Regions from separate parts of the Pseudoalteromonas sp. OANN1 genome, predicted to be linked through region 3. Evidence: predicted binding sites of a transcription regulator. Region 3 holds the regulator's gene; each other region holds the start of a gene.
The links. Region 3 encodes MetJ, which represses methionine synthesis genes. Its sites were predicted from a motif close to TAGACGTCTAGACGTCTA; they were not measured.
Positions count from the first base shown of each region.

Region 1: metK (methionine adenosyltransferase) is a predicted target of MetJ. The motif match lies at 1,883-1,900, and genes of this name have one in related genera.
Region 2: metA (homoserine O-succinyltransferase) is a predicted target of MetJ. The motif match lies at 3,985-4,002, and genes of this name have one in related genera.

Region 1 is NZ_JAMXSE010000009.1:32,188-37,912, forward strand. It holds gene tkt (transketolase) at 1-1,741, opposite strand, end outside; gene metK (methionine adenosyltransferase) at 2,002-3,153, shown strand; gene NH462_RS09820 (HDOD domain-containing protein) at 3,219-4,064, opposite strand; gene NH462_RS09825 (CYTH domain-containing protein) at 4,175-5,695, opposite strand.
Region 2 is NZ_JAMXSE010000006.1:22,802-28,526, reverse strand. It holds gene metH (methionine synthase) at 1-1,889, opposite strand, end outside; gene NH462_RS07250 (homocysteine S-methyltransferase family protein) at 1,899-2,978, opposite strand; gene metA (homoserine O-succinyltransferase) at 2,968-3,915, opposite strand; gene NH462_RS07240 (DMT family transporter) at 4,093-4,983, shown strand; gene NH462_RS07235 (Ig-like domain-containing protein) at 5,030-5,725, opposite strand, start outside.
Region 3 is NZ_JAMXSE010000012.1:23,711-29,435, reverse strand. It holds gene metL (bifunctional aspartate kinase/homoserine dehydrogenase II) at 1-1,682, opposite strand, end outside; gene metB (cystathionine gamma-synthase) at 1,687-2,907, opposite strand; gene metJ (met regulon transcriptional regulator MetJ) at 3,252-3,572, shown strand; gene NH462_RS11645 (malic enzyme-like NAD(P)-binding protein) at 3,653-4,894, opposite strand; gene rpmE (50S ribosomal protein L31) at 5,667-5,725, opposite strand, start outside.

The DNA.
Region 1 (5,725 bases), on a different contig from region 3:
CAACACGTACCTTTTTACCTTCTGCACGAAGCTTATCCGCAGACTCAACCGCAAGTTGCACTTCAGAACCGGTTGCAATAAGGATGATTTCAGGCTCACCATCACAAGATAGTACATAACCACCTTGCTTAATCGCTGCTACTTGCTCAGCGGTACGTGGCTGCTGTGCAAGACCTTGACGGGTAAATACAAGTGCAGATGGACCATCAGCGCGTTCAACAGCTTGCTGCCAAGCAACTGCTGACTCAACTTGGTCACATGGGCGCCAGCTCGCAAGGTTTGGCGTAGTACGTAAGTTCGCCATTTGTTCTACTGGTTGGTGTGTTGGACCATCTTCACCAAGACCGATTGAATCATGAGTATACACAAAGATGCTTCTTTGCTTCATCAATGCAGCCATACGTACGGCATTACGCGCGTATTCCATAAACATCAGGAATGTCGCACCGTAAGGGATAAAGCCTCTGTGCAGTGCAATACCGTTCATGATGGCAGACATACCAAATTCACGCACACCGTAGAAAATATAGTTACCCGCAGCATCTTCTGCCGTTAAGCCTTTAGATTGATCCCAAAGTGTTAAGTTAGAACCCGCAAGGTCAGCAGAGCCACCCATAAACTCAGGTAGAATTGGACCAAAAGCATTCAATGCATTTTGTGATGCTTTACGAGTTGCTGGGTTTGCAGGATTCGCTTGAAGCTCTGCGATATAGGCTTCTGTTTTCTCAGACCAGTTTGCTGGAAGCTCGCCTTTCATGCGACGCTCAAATTCAGCAGCAAGCTCAGGATAATGCATTTGGTATTCAGTGAACTTAATCAACCAGTCACTTTGTTGATTTTGACCACGTGCTGTTGCATCCCATTTCGCGTACACATCTTCCGGTACTTCAAATGCGCCGTGCTCCCAACCAAGGAATTCACGTGCTGCTTTGATTTCATCATCACCTAGCGGTGCACCGTGACAATCATGGCTACCTGACTTGTTTGGTGAACCATAACCGATAACCGTTTTACAACAAATGAGGGTTGGCTTGTCAGACTCTGCTTGCGCCGCTTCGATTGCCGCTTTAATCGCATCGCTATCGTGGCCATCAACACCGGCGATAACATGCCAACCATAAGACTCAAAGCGTTTAGGTGTATCGTCGCTAAACCAACCTTCAACTTCACCGTCGATTGAAATACCGTTGTCATCCCAGAACGCAATCAGTTTGCCAAGACCAAGAGTACCCGCTAGTGAACAAGCTTCGTGTGAGATACCTTCCATCAAACAACCATCACCTAAGAATGCATAGGTATAGTGATTAACGATGTCGTAATCTTCACGGTTAAACTGTGCAGCCAATGCTTTTTCAGCAATCGCCATACCTACCGCATTAGTAATACCCTGACCTAATGGGCCAGTGGTAGTTTCAATACCTGGTGCGTAACCATATTCTGGGTGGCCTGGTGTTTTTGAGTGTAGCTGACGGAAGTTTTTGATGTCATCAATTGATAAGTCATAACCCGACAAATGCAACAATGAATAAATTAACATCGAGCCGTGACCGTTTGATAATACGAAGCGATCTCTGTCGAACCACTCAGGATTACTTGGGTTGTGCTTTAAAAAATCGCGCCAAAGTACTTCTGCGATGTCCGCCATGCCCATAGGGGCTCCTGGGTGGCCAGACTTGGCCTTTTGTACAGCGTCCATGGAAAGAACGCGAATTGCATTAGCAAGTTCTTTGCGAGATGGCATGAATTCTCCTACCTTTAAATGTGTTTCGCGGGGGTTTGAGCCCATTCTTACTTATTTATATGGCTAACTGCAACGGCAAAGGCCATAAAAAAACGGGTACAGACGGACTTTTTCCGACCATTAAAAAAGTTTGCACAATTTTGGACGTCTAGGCGTAAAATAACTAGTCAATGCCTAGGTTTTTTGGTTAGAATACGCCCCTTAATTTTTCGCGCTGTCCCTGATGTTTGTGAAGCGCAATATTTGTGAGCATAAATACAATGGCTAAACATTTATTTACTTCTGAATCTGTTTCTGAGGGCCATCCAGATAAAATCGCCGATCAGATCTCTGATGCGGTTCTAGATGCCATCCTTGAGCAAGATCCAAAAGCACGTGTTGCGTGTGAAACTTACGTTAAAACCGGTATGGTTATGGTTGGTGGTGAAATCACAACTAGCGCTTGGGTTGATATCGAGGAATTAACTCGTAAGACCGTGCGTGAAATTGGTTACACACATTCAGACATGGGCTTTGACGCTGATTCATGTGCAATCCTTAACACCATTGGTAAGCAATCACCTGATATCAACCAAGGTGTTGATCGTTCTCGTCCAGAAGAACAAGGTGCTGGTGACCAAGGTCTAATGTTTGGTTACGCGTGTAACGAAACTGACGTACTTATGCCTGCGCCTATCACTTACTCACACCGTCTAGTTCAGCGTCAAGCGCAAGTTCGTAAAGACGGCACGCTACCTTGGTTACGTCCAGACGCTAAGTCTCAGGTAACATTCGCGTACGAAAACGGTAAAGCAGTAGGTATCGACGCAGTCGTATTATCTACCCAGCACTGTGATTCTGTATCACAAGCTGACCTTGTAGAAGCTGTGATGGAAACTATCATTAAGCCTACATTACCTGCAGAGCTTATCACTGAAGCAACTAAGTTCTTCATCAACCCAACTGGCCGTTTCGTTATCGGTGGTCCTATGGGTGACTGTGGTCTAACTGGTCGTAAAATCATCGTAGATACATACGGCGGTATGGCTCGTCACGGTGGTGGTGCGTTCTCTGGTAAAGATCCATCAAAAGTTGACCGTTCTGCGGCTTACGCAGCACGTTACGTTGCAAAGAACATTGTTGCAGCTGGCCTTGCTGACAAGTGTGAGATCCAAGTGTCTTACGCAATCGGTGTTGCTGAGCCAACTTCTATCAGCGTAGAAACTTTCGGTACAGCTAAGCTTGATGAGTCGCGTTTAATCGAACTTATCCGCGCGCACTTCGACTTACGTCCTTACGGTCTAATCACTATGCTAGACCTTGAGCGTCCAATTTATCAGCCTACTGCTGCTTACGGCCACTTTGGTCGTGAAGAGTTCCCTTGGGAAGCAACTGATAAAGCTGACGCACTACGTGCAGCTGCAGGCCTATAATCCCCTGCTGCAAAAAGCAAAAAAAGGCGCCAAATGCGCCTTTTTTAATGCCCGTAAATAATCCCCTACCCAATAAATACTTCGTCGACATCATCTTTTAAGTTTTGATACTCATCTTCATGTAGATTTAGCTCAATCATCACCTTATCTTTAAATAGGTACCAATCTGCTGCGCTTCTAAAGTGTTTTGCTTCAAAACAGAGGTTTTCAGCCAGTTTAAGTGCCGCAAAGGTTTGCACATGTTGTGCATTTTTTTGCTCTTCAAGATAGCTAACGTCATGGTGGCGTAAAATCATCTGGCATATTTCTTTGGGTAAGTGCCAAGACGTCGCAAGGAAGTAGCCTATCACAGTGTGAGGCACTGGATACTTTTGCTGCTCATAGTAAATCAGTGTTTGCTCAGGCCGCTCTATAGACTGCTTTATTACCTCTGCGTAGTCAGGATATTTTACAGCCATTGCAGGGATCCCGGCATCGTGAAACAGACCCAGCAGCTGCAAATTCTCCATCGGTAATGATGCCTTTAAATGATGTCCAACCACCATTGCTGCTTTTGAAATATCCGCAGCGTTATCCCAAAACTGCTGCAGTGAAATACAGCACTTTGACTGCTCAAACGCATTTTTAAGTAAATACCCTGTCACTAGCTGCGTAATACAGGTAACGCCCAAAAACATCACTGCTTGTTTTATATCTGTGATTGTACGGGCAAGACCATAAGCAGGTGAATTAATTACCTTTAATACCGCAGCTGATGCACCAACATCTGCCGCAATAATATCCGCCACGGTAAATAACTCAGGCTCAGGTTGTGATAATTCATTTTGTAAGGCTTGTAATATTTCAGGCTTAGCAGGTAAGTTAAATCCGCCGCGCAAATCATTCAGCACTTTATCGTCTATATCGATCATTGGGCTACCTCAGAATTGATACACCCAAGTTTAGTTCATCGCCTGATATTTGCAGTATTGATTGTTATGAAGTGGTACAAAAAAGCGGGATAAAACCCCGCTTAATTTGGTTAAAACCAATATGGCTCGCTATGCATGGAAGATTGTCGACTTTGCTCCATAGCACTTATCAAAAAGTCAGATTTTTGCTTGAGCCATGCCTGCACTTCTTGCAGTTCATCTGCGTTTTGGCTTTGGCAAAGCTGATATAGATACGCCAGTGTTTCTAGCTCATAAATACCATAAACGATATCAATCCAAGGCGTTCTAAACGCTTTGCGTGCTTCTTTATCGTAAAGCTTGCCCAGACAGTTACCGCTTAGTAGTGTGTTTTCTAGCTTTATTCTCACATGTAGATAATCTCTTTCAGAAAGCGATTTATCCTGTGGAAGCAAGTTTTTCAGCTCTTGCCAGTCTTTATCAAATAATTGGCTTGCGATTTCTGTGACCGGTAGCTCTGCTGCACTCAACGCTTTTTGATCCCAGTTTTTACGCCACGCTCTATCAACAAGCCAGCGAGTAAGTGAAAGGATCAAACGGTTATAACGAGTGCAATGAAATAAATCTTCAATGTCTGTCGGTGTCGGCTGAACATCTTGCAAATCGGTAATGACCTGCGCCAATTCAGGAAACTGATTAAGTTTCTTATAATAAGCATGACGCTTTGAGGTATAGGTTTTTAAATGAATTGCATTTTCGACCCAAGCAAGTTCTGACAACAACCATTTTAACTCATTGCGAATACTCTCAGTCGAGCTTTTATCAACGATGTCATCGAACAACCAAAACGCGTGGCGGATAAGCGAAACTCCATCAATAACTCGTTTTAATGTCTTGAGACTTGGTTTATTAAAATAGCACTGCTCATGTTTTTGGACGAACTGAATACCATAACTGACTGTCGCAATTAGCGCTTGTTCTTGCGTTACCTGAGACTTGAGCGGTACAAACCCTATAAACTTATTTGGTTTTAGAGGTTTATCATCGGCAATTCGATATCCTCTGGCGGCCTTTGAGTATAGTCCCAAGCGCATACCAGCTTGTTTAATTAGGTGATCGGCTAATAAGAAAAGATCTTCTTTGTTTCCCTCAATCAACTCTATTTCAAGCTCATTGATTGGCTCCATCTTCCCTTGTGCTGATATTTCCCCTTTATCCAACACGACTTCGATTTTGGTTCCTGAATCCGTTTCGATTAACCAAGTACGACGAATAAAATTCGTACTGAAGATCGGGAATATGTTTTCTGCAATAGACTCAAGTTGCATACCGTGAGGCCAAATATTCGCGTCAAACGCTAACAAGTCAGGACGTCCTGACTGAATAGGTAAATTGTACTCAGGTCGTTGATGTAACCCTCCTACAACTTCTCCCGCAAGCTTAATCGTTTGCTCGCATTCATCATTGCAACAACGCGTTCTTAGACCGATATCTAGCGCACGCAATTCACGATTTGGCGTGTCAAAGTAGGCGTTAGTTAAGTTTTTAGCAGGCTTGTTAGTGACCGTTTTTGCAAACTGTGTGATGAGTGCAGGGATCAGCGGAACTTCATTATCTGAAACCAAAAATTTCAGTTCTATTTCAGTGTCCATTAGGGCAGTGTTTTACCTATTTGTCTAAGG
Region 2 (5,725 bases), on a different contig from region 3:
GCATCATGAAACAGTTTTTGCGCCTCTTCACCAACCACTTCGTCTTTTAGAATACGTGGATATTTACCGGCCAATGACCAGGTCATAAAAAATGGCGTCCAGTCGATATAATCACGTAGCGTTTTAATGCTCACGTCTTTAAACTCGGTGATCCCCAACTTATTTGGCACCGGTGGCGTGTAGCTTTGCCAATCAAGTTTTACCGCATTATCGCGAGCTCGCGCCAAGGTAACCGGTTTTGAACGTGGCTTTTTACGCGCCTGCTGCTCCCGTACTTTGACATATTCGTCCGCGGTTTTTGCTAAAAACTCTGGCTTTTGGGTTTTACTTAACAGGCTAGATACCACACCAACCGCACGACTGGCGTTGTTGACGTAAATCACACCTTTGTCGTACTGAGGTTCAATTTTAACCGCCGTATGTGCTTTCGATGTGGTTGCACCACCAATGAGTAGAGGAATATCAAAGCCGCGACGCGTCATTTCTTTCGCAACATGCACCATTTCATCAAGGGATGGCGTAATAAGACCAGACAGACCAATAACATCAGCGTTTTCGTCAATGGCCGTTTGCAGAATTTTCTCTGCCGGCACCATCACACCCAAATCCACGACTTCGTAGTTATTACATTGCAGTACCACGCCCACGATGTTCTTACCAATGTCGTGTACATCGCCCTTAACCGTGGCCATGATCACTTTACCGTTGCTTGAGCCTTCTTCTTTTTCGGCCTCAATGTAAGGGTCGAGGTAGGCAACCGCGCGCTTCATCACTCGAGCAGATTTCACCACTTGAGGCAGGAACATTTTGCCCGCGCCAAACAAGTCGCCAACCACGTTCATGCCATCCATCAGTGGCCCTTCAATCACTTGAATTGGCTTATCAAACTGTTGCCGACAGGCCTCGGTATCCTCGTCGATAAACTCGGTGATCCCTTTAACTAAGGCGTGCTCCAAGCGTTTTTCAACTGGCCAAGAACGCCACTCTAAATCTTCCTGTTTTTCGGCTTGCGCCATGCCCGAGTATTTAGGCGCGATTTCAACCAATCGCTCGCCAGCACCGGCGTCGGTATTGAGGATCACATCCTCAACGGCATCACGGAGCTCTTTTGGAATATCGTCATACACGGCTAACTGACCGGCATTGACGATCCCCATATCCATGCCCGCTTTAATCGCATGGTAAAGAAACACAGAGTGGATCGCTTCACGCACCGGGTTATTACCACGAAAAGAGAAAGAAACGTTCGATACGCCCCCTGACACTTTACAGTGCGGCAGGTTTTGTTTAATTTTGCGCGTGCCCTCGATAAATTCTACGGCATAGTTATCGTGCTCTTCGATACCCGTAGCGACCGCGAAAATATTGGGGTCAAAAATAATGTCTTCTGGCGGAAACCCAAGCTCGTCAACCAAGATTTTGTAAGAGCGCTGACAGATCTCAAACTTTCGTTCTGCGGTTTCCGCTTGACCAACTTCATCAAATGCCATCACCACCACAGCAGCACCAAAGCGCTTAATGATTTTAGCTTGGTGGATAAATGGTGCCTCACCCTCTTTTAAAGAGATTGAGTTTACAATGGCTTTACCTTGAATACATTTCAGGCCCGCTTCAATAACTTCCCATTTAGACGAGTCGACCATGATGGGAACTTTAGAAATATCCGGCTCTGACGCTATCAGATTAAGAAACTTCACCATCGCAGCTTTTGAGTCCAACATGGCTTCATCCATGTTGATATCGATCACTTGCGCGCCGCTTTCAACCTGCTCTCTAGCAACATCCAGCGCGGTTTCGTAATCTTCTTCTAAAATTAAGCGCTTAAATTTTGCCGATCCCGTTACATTGGTACGTTCACCGACATTGGTAAATACTGCTGTTTGTGTCATGGTGAATTCCTAATTTAAGTTACAGGCTTCAAGACCTGCCAAACGCATCCGCACTTCGATGTTAGGCAAGCTACGCGGCTGGGTTTGCTCAAGGCCTCTCGCGAAGGCGCGAATATGTTCAGGCGTGGTACCACAGCAGCCGCCAACAATATTGATAAACCCTTCGTTACCCCAATCAATAATCTCTTTTGCCATATCGTCGGCTTCTAGGTCGTATTCACCAAACTCGTTAGGAAGCCCTGCGTTTGGATGCACAGAGGTAAAGGTCTCACAAACCCGTGACAGCTCTTCTACATATTGTCTTAATAAGTCTGGGCCTAGCGCGCAGTTGAGGCCGATAGAGATTGGCTTAATATGGCGAATGGAGTTATAAAACGCCTCGGTGGTTTGCCCTGACAGCGTGCGACCGGAAGCGTCGGTGATAGTGCCCGAGATCATAACAGGCAGAGTGACGCCCGCTTGCTCGAACGCTTCTTCTACACCGTAAGACGCGGCTTTGGCGTTGAGCGTATCAAAAATAGTCTCAATCAAAATAAGATGAGCACCGCCCTCGATAAGAGCAAGCGTTGATTCAACATAGGCTGCAACCAATTTGTCAAAAGTGATATTGCGAAAGCCTGGGTCGTTTACATCTGGAGAAATCGAACAGGTTTTTGACGTTGGACCAAGTACACCCGCCACATAGCGAGGCTTGCTAGGATCTTTGGCGGTAAATTCATCACATACCGCACGTGCAAGCTTCGCCGATTCAAGATTAATCTCACGGCTTAGACTTGCCATGTCATAATCTTCCAACGAGATGGTGGTAGCATTAAAAGTATTGGTTTCAATGATATCCGCGCCAGCAGCTAGATAATCGCGATGGATCTGTTTGATTATCTCAGGCTGCGTCAAACTTAGCAGATCGTTGTTGCCTTTGATAAGGACATGCCAATCTTTAAAGCGCTCACCGCGATAGTCTTGCTCTTCTAATTTGTGCTTTTGGATCATGGTTCCCATTGCACCATCTAAGATCAGAATACGTTGCTGCATCGCTTGCTTAAGCTGCTCTGCTATTTGCTCACCGTTTACGGCTACATTATTCGGCATAATTGTTAGTCCTTACATCTTGGCTAACTAAGTTAATATCATAAGGTGTGGTTTGGTAAACATAGTAGTTTAACCAATTTGAGAATAACAAGAATGCATGGCTTTGCCATGTCTTAGATGGACGTTTGCTGGTGTCATTCTCAGGAAAATAGTTCTCAGGCTGCGGTGCGTTGGCCATTTTTTCACAATCGCGAAGATATTCTTTTTGTAGCGTATCGGCGTCGTATTCAGGATGACCGGTAATATATACTTGGCTACCTGAGTGATTTTTAATTAAGTAAGCGCCCACTTTTTCAGAGCCCGCTAATACTACTAGGTCTTTACACGCGTTAATTTTATCGATGTCGATGTGGCCATAGCGCGAGTGTGGCACCAAAAACTCATCATCAAAACCACGAGTGAGCGCCCCGTGGTCAAAGTAGCAGTGGTGTTTAAATACGCCGCAAAGTTTGTCATTTTTGAGCGCTCGCTTTAACCCATAATGGTGATACAAACCGGCATGTGCGGCCCAACAGGAGAACAGGGTTGAAGTAACATGGTGCTCAGCCCAATCAAAAAACGCCTGTAATTCCTGCCAATACACCACATCGTCATATTCAAGATGCGCCAGCGGCGCACCGGTGACGATCAAAGCGTCATAGTTTTGATCTTTCACATCCGAAAAATAGCGGTAAAACATATCTAGGTGTTGCTCTGAGTTTTCAGAGCTGCGATGGGTGTCTAGTCGCAACAAATCAACGTTCACCTGCAAAGGGGTATTTGCCAGTAATCGGATAAATTGCACCTCAGTCTCCACCTTATTCGGCATCAAGTTTAATATCGCGAGCCGCATTGGGCGGATCTCTTGCGTTGATGCACGACTTTGTGGCATCACGAACACATTTTCATGACGCAATTGGGCAATGGCTGGGAGTTCGTCGGTGACGGTGATTGGCATGCGCTGCTCCAGACTAATCGAATGGCATTATTATGGACAAAAACTGGAAAATTTCAACCTCTAGATGTATGGACGTCTAAACATTTTCGGTAATAATTTTATGTCTCACCTCTCACTGATTATTTCAATTTATGTATACTTGCCACCATATTAATAAACACAAGAAGCTTGGTATTTATGATTGGTATTGGCGAAGCGGCAGCGATTGCGGCGGCTGGGGTATGGGCTGGCTCAACTATACTCTACAAACGATTTAGCCATCATCTTAGCCCATTTGAGTTGAACGTCAGCAAAGGCGTCATCGCTTCTGCTTTGATGATCTTGTGTTTGCTCATCGCAGGTGATGCTATGTACCCGACCTTACTCTCAAGCTGGGGCTGGCTGATAGCCAGTGGGATACTGGGCATAGCGATTGGTGACAGCGCCTACTTTGCCGCACTTAGAAATATAGGTCCTGCTCGCACTTTAGTTATTGAAAGTCTTGCACCTGCCATAGCGGGGATCTTAAACATTGTCCTCCTTGGTGTTTATCTCAGCGCATCCGCTTGGCTCGGCATTGCAGTGACGACTGTTGGCGTGATGCTGGCGATTAAGCCAAGTAGAAGCCAGCCAGTATTAGACAAAAAACATTACCTTTTGGGAGTCTGCTTTGCACTCACGGCTGCCATTTGCCAAGCTGCGGGTATGGTACTTTCCAAAGGTGCGCTAAATAACGAAAGCATTAGTAGTTTGTGGGCGGCACTTATCCGCTTGGGCTCCGGCACCCTATTTGTGGCCTTTATTGTTGTTTGTTTGCGATCACAAAGCCTGTTTAAAGCACTCACACTTAAACAAATCGACGGTAAAAACTGGTTATTCGTTGCAGTGTTTTTTGGCACCTTTATTGGGCTGTGGCTACAGTTGATTTCCGTTAATCATACTGATCCCGCTATCGCACAAACCATCTTTGCAACGGCACCGCTCATGGTCATGACGATTGGGCTACTGCGCAGAGAAGCGATTACTAAGTCTATGATGTTTGGAGGCCTAATTGCTTTGGCTGGAGTATTTTTATTGCTAAAAGGATAGCCAATATACACACTTAATATGTGTGCATATTGGCCTGAGTTTGGGGTTAATTTGCTACCGAAATAGAAACTGTCGCTGGCGCGCTTGTAATATCATAAAGGTTGTTACCCTTAATGCGATATTGGAACGAATCCTGGCCAATGAACCCTGCTTTTGGTGTGTAGGTAATGGAATAGTCACTGTTAACAGATACTGTACCGTTAGCGGGTGAGCTAAAAATCTCAACACCATAATAATACGGTACGCCACTATCGTTATCTTTAACGTACACATCAACAGATTGACCAGCAAAGGTTTGTGCCGAGTCATCACTCGGATACACATCGTAATTACCACCAAACGCTTGGTCTAAGCTAACTCTGATCTCTCCCCACTCCGATGTTTCTCCAGCAGGATTAACAATGCGAAAAGAAATCGTATCTATCTTTTGGTTACCGTTGTCTTCGCCTGAAAAATAAAGCACCTTACCCTTAAATTTAACCCAACGTCTGTCTAATGTGTTGTATGCAACCGCCTGACCGTATGTAGTGTAAGTTTTGTCATAAAAGCCAATTTGATCGTAGCTTTTGCTACTATCCAATTGAATACGCAAGTCACTATTTGGATAATTAGGATCAGTCACGTTGCCATCGGCAAAGATATTAAATTCCTCTTGAATGTTTAATCCAGCATTGTACTCGAATATGGCTTTATCAAGCTGAGGAGCGGCACTCACTAATGGTGCAAATAACGTGAAACCGAC
Region 3 (5,725 bases):
TTACGCTCTTGCAACTGCTGACGCAGCTTTGAGTACCAACCTTGTTGTGCCGTGCCGGCATATTTATTAGCGCTGATCAAATGGCAGTCATGTTCAACAAACTGTGGATACAACTCACTGAAACGCTCGCTCGCAGTAATATCGACCACCACTTTATGCTCGTAATCTAGCTCTTTAATACGAGTGAATAGCTCGGCTTCATTGTATTCGATGGCCTCATTTTGCCATTGCTGTTGCCACGATGCTAAGTTCAACCCGCTTGGACAGAACAACATTTGCTTAGAACGCAGTAAGCCAACCAACTTAAGATCAAAGTGCTCACTCAGCTTAGCGACTTGGTTTTTGCATTGTTCGATAAACACTTCACCCACATTGCCAACACCAGCCACAATCACTGCAAGCTCTCTGCCTTTATTCACCAAACGTTCGTGCAATATGGCAAGTAGATCGCTATCAATTGCTTGATCGGTTAACACTAAGCTGTAATGACGCTCTTGCAGCACAAAACGGGTGACAATCGCATGTTCATCCAATAGTTCCAGCGCCTGCTGATGTAACCCAGCAACATCCTGACTTGGGGCAACAATAGCAAAGCCTTGTACTTGCGACTCAATAATATTGGCACGTGAATCAAGCGCTTTGATCACAACATGGCTAAATTCAGATGGCACCAGTAAGTGTGCCTCTCCACCTTTAACAAAATGATGAATGCTATGCTGGATAAGCTGGCTTAGCTGCTTCACTTCGCCACTTTTTAGCTGCTCAACGCGTAACAGGTCAAGTTGTCCAAAAGTGGTAATAAAGCGCTTCTCTTTGCTATAGCCTGCCTTTACTATCTCAGTGCCAAGCGCATCGGCATCAAAGCTGCTGCGAACTTGTAGTTTTATATCGGTATCTTTAAGTGGAGACAGCGTTTTTGCATGCAGTACCGGATTACCTAATCGTGCGAGTAATTCAGCTTGGCCACGACATACCTTAGTGTATTTTATGGCATTAGCGACTTTACGTGGATCCGTACTGAATACGCCAGTTGTATCCGTCCAAATTGATACTTGAGCGGCATCAAGATAACTTGCCAACAAAGTCGCGCTATAGTCACTGCCATTTCGACCTAAAGTCACCGTTTCACCTTGTGCATTTGCGGCAATAAAACCGGTAACGATATAGATAGCGTGTTCATCAATTGTGCGATAACACGCTTCTTTGTTATGGGCATGTAGTAACACTCCATCTTGTTGTACAAATAACGTACGAGCGTCGATAGCTTTGGCTTCAATGCCTTGAGAACTTAGGCAGTTTGCTAATATACGAGCCGACCATAGCTCTCCATGTGCAAGTAAACTCGCGTAGTGAAGATGTTGTTCTTCTCTTCCCAAAGCGATTGCTTGCAGCTCATTGACAAGCTGTTTGAGTAACACACTGTGTTGTTCACCTACAAACAGGGCATCAATTAATTCTCGTTGATGATTTTCAACTTGTAATAAAACATCGTTGAATGCACGAACATCTTGCTGCTCAAAGCTTTGCCATAACTTCACTAGGGTATTCGTTGTTTTTCCTGCAGCAGAAACCACAACACTGTCACCTAGTTGACATTGCTCTAACACTATCTTGGCAACCGCCTGATAACGCTCTGGCGAGCTTAAACTCGAACCACCAAACTTATGTACTACTTTTGCCATTTACTCACCACAACGCTACTGTATGTGCAGGCGTTAACTTGAATGACTTAGCATCATCACTCGCCTGACTTTCATCAATACATGCAAATCCCGATTCCAGATCTGCAATGAGATCCTGTGCATCTTCAATGCCCACAGAAATACGAATTAACGTGTCGCCCACTCCCGCTTCTAAACGTGCTTGCGGATCCATACCTGCGTGTGTCATCGTCGCTGGATGGCAAATAAGACTCTCAACCCCACCTAGAGATTCTGCCAATGAGAAGTGCGTTAGAGACGTTAAAAACTTCGCTGATGTTTGCAGTTCGCCTTTGATATCAAAGCTCACCATACCACCAAAACCGAGCTGTTGTTTTTTCGCAAGTTCGTGTTGAGGATGCGACTCAAGGCCTGGGTAATAAACTTGGCTAACATACGGCGACTTTTCTAAATACTCCGCAATCAGCTGAGCATTTTCTTGATGCTGGCGTAAACGCACGTTTAAGGTGCGCAGTCCACGTAAAGTAAGATAACTATCAAAAGGTGCGCCGGTAATACCGATATTATTTGCCCACCAAGCTAACTCATCACCCAACTCCTGTGTACGCGCGATCACCGCGCCCCCCACGACATCAGAATGACCATTGATATATTTAGTAGTTGAATGCACGACTACATCCACGCCAAAGGTAATGGGGTTTTGTAGTGCAGGAGACAAGAAGGTGTTGTCGGCGGCGACCAAAGCCCCCACAGCGTGTGCTGCATTTACGACAGTTTCTATATCCGTGAGCCTTAATATTGGGTTACTTGGTGTTTCAATCCAAACTAATTTAGGTTTGATCTGCTGCAGCTGTGCAAGACTTTCAGGTTGCGTGAGATCCAACACGGCTAATTTGAGCAGTCCACGCTTAGCAAGCGATGTAAACAAGCGATAGCTACCACCGTAACAGTCATGTGGAATAACCAGCGTATCGTCATGGTTAAGTAGCTGAGTTACTAGGTGAACAGCAGCCATGCCAGTGGCGGTAATAATGCCACGAGCACCACCTTCAAGTTCAGTCAGTGCCTGTGCAAGCACATCACGATTAAAGTTACCACTGCGGCCATAATCGTAGTCGCGTTTGGTATCAAAATCGGCAAAAGAATAGGTGGTAGAAAGGTAAAGCGGTGGCACTACTGCCCCATGTGCTTTATCAGCTTCTATACCGTGACGCACTGCAACCGTCGATTTATTAACTTGACTCATAAGGTCACCTAGATAGTTGGATGTTTAGACGTCTAAAAGGTTAGAGCAACAGAAACTAGAAGTCAAAACATTTATACTGCTAAATGGCTAAATAACTAGTATTTGACTATCTTTTTTAAACCGATAAAATTTCGCCACTCTAGGCGTTGCTAATACGACTGAGTTATTGAAAACTATGGCAGAGATTCTTCTATCTCGCTATGGCGGATTAGTTTATTCATCTATTTGAGTTTGGGATTTATCTTTAATTCGTAAGGTTATCCCTATATTCATGCGGTTGGTGAATAATGTAGACCAGAACCCAGTCATATTGGCATTGATGTAACTGAGGCAAGTACACAATTATGGCAAAATGGAACGGTGAGTATATTCACCCATATGCAGAACACGGTAAGAAAGCAGAGCAAGTAAAAAAGATCACGGTGAGCATACCTCTGAATGTACTCAAAGTGCTAACTGATGAGCGTACACGTCGCCAAGTGAATAATTTACGTCATGCCACGAACAGTGAGCTTTTATGTGAGGCGTTTCTACATGCCTTCACAGGTCAGCCACTGCCGAGCGATGAAGACTTGAGAAAAGATAATCCAGAGCGTATTCCATTAGAAGTAAGACAAATAATGGAAGAGCGCGGTTTGGAGATCCCAGAAATAAACGAAGAGTGATAACTACTCTTTCTCTGTGGACATACAGACACAAAAAAAGCCTCAATCGAGGCTTTTTTATTTGGATAATACCAATGGTATTATTCCATATATCCAGCTGGCATATCGATTTGTGCCACGCCTGATTCAATTGCAGCTACCGCTACTGCTTTTGCGATACGAGGTAACAAACGCGGATCCATTGGTTTTGGAATAATGTACTCAGGACCAAACTCAAGACTATCCACATCAGCCGCTTTTAACACTTCAGCTGGCACAGGTTCTTTCGCAATCGTTCTAATTGCTTCAACTGCTGCAATCTTCATCTCGTCATTGATAGCAGTTGCACGTACATCAAGCGCACCACGGAAGATAAACGGGAAACACAGCACGTTATTTACTTGGTTTGGATAATCTGAGCGACCAGTCGCCATGATCAAATCATTACGTGCACCGTGTGCAACTTCAGGACTGATCTCTGGATCTGGGTTAGAACAAGCGAATACCACTGGCTTGTCAGCCATTAACTTTAGATCTTCAGCAGAAAGTAAGTCTGGACCAGAAACACCAACAAATACGTCCGCATCCGCAATCACGTCTTGTAACGTACGCTTATCCGTGTTGTTTGCAAACAACTCTTTATATTCATTTAGGTCATCACGACGAGTATGGATCACGCCTTTTCTGTCCAGCATATAGATGTGTTCTCGTTGAGCACCACACTTGATCAATAATTCCATACAAGCAATAGCAGCTGCACCCGCACCAAGACACACAATAATCGCATCATGAATATCTTTACCTTGGATTTCCAACGCATTCAGCATACCCGCAGCGGTTACAATTGCGGTGCCGTGCTGATCATCATGGAATACAGGAACGTCACAACGTTCGATTAGCGCGCGCTCAATTTCAAAGCACTCTGGCGCTTTAATATCTTCAAGGTTAATACCGCCAAATGTGTCTGCGATATTTGCCACCGTATTGATGAAGTCTTCGGTGGTGTTGTGCTTAACTTCGATATCGATTGAATCAAGACCCGCAAAACGCTTAAATAATAGCGCCTTACCTTCCATAACAGGCTTTGACGCCAAAGGACCTAAATTACCCAAGCCAAGAATTGCCGTACCATTACTGATCACCGCAACCATATTTCCTTTACCCGTATAACGGTATGCATTCGCCGGATCAGCCGCGATTTCACGTACTGGCTCTGCAACACCTGGGCTATATGCAAGTGCTAAGTCTTTTACGGTCTCGGCAGGTTTAGTGAGTTCAACACTGATTTTACCTGGAACGGGCTTCTCGTGATAATCTAGAGCTTGTTGACGAAAATCTGTCATGGCGCGATATTTTCCTACGAAGTTAATGTGAGAGTGTGGTAAACGTTCGCATTCTGAATGTTGGCAACCTATCATGCTGGTTACAGCAACACACAGTGCGATTAACTATATGAGCGACGACATTCAACCACTCAACAAGCGTTTGTGCTTTGCTGTCGCGGTATGTCAATAGGACATATAGTTAATCGACCGTATTCACACAATACCGAGTTTTGCTCATTATTCAAGTAAAATCAGGTCTATCCACTAGCACGGTATTTTCTATACTTTTCCGAGAAGATAAGCTCAATTTTAAGAAATATTTCACAAATAATGTGACTAAAACTTAAAAAACAAGACGCAAAAACCAGCACAAAATGCAGAAAATTAGCACAGATGCACACTAATTATAAAAACAATAAGAAATTTGCAACTTAACTAATTTTAACGTCAAGATACCCGCATTTAATCGCAATATACTGATTTTAGTTTATATAAAGTGCTCATAACTGATACTATTTACTATATGAGCTTTGATTATTTTCACAACTTAAGCTCGTAAATGTTCAGTATTTATCTACTAAATAGAGTTTTTACTCTACCCAAGAGATCAGTAAAGTTTTGCTGCCAAACTGGCAAGTTTTCTATTTAAGAAGAATAAAAGACACAATGAAGGCGTGATGACTGACGGTTTGTCTGTTGATGCAGAATAGGATGTATCAATCGGGAAGGTATTTTCAAACCGGCACAAAAAAAGCACCCTAAGGTGCTTTTTTCGACTAGACCAACAAGATTACTTCTTGCTGCTAAGTGCACCGAAACGCTTGTTAAAGCGATCTACACGGCCACCTG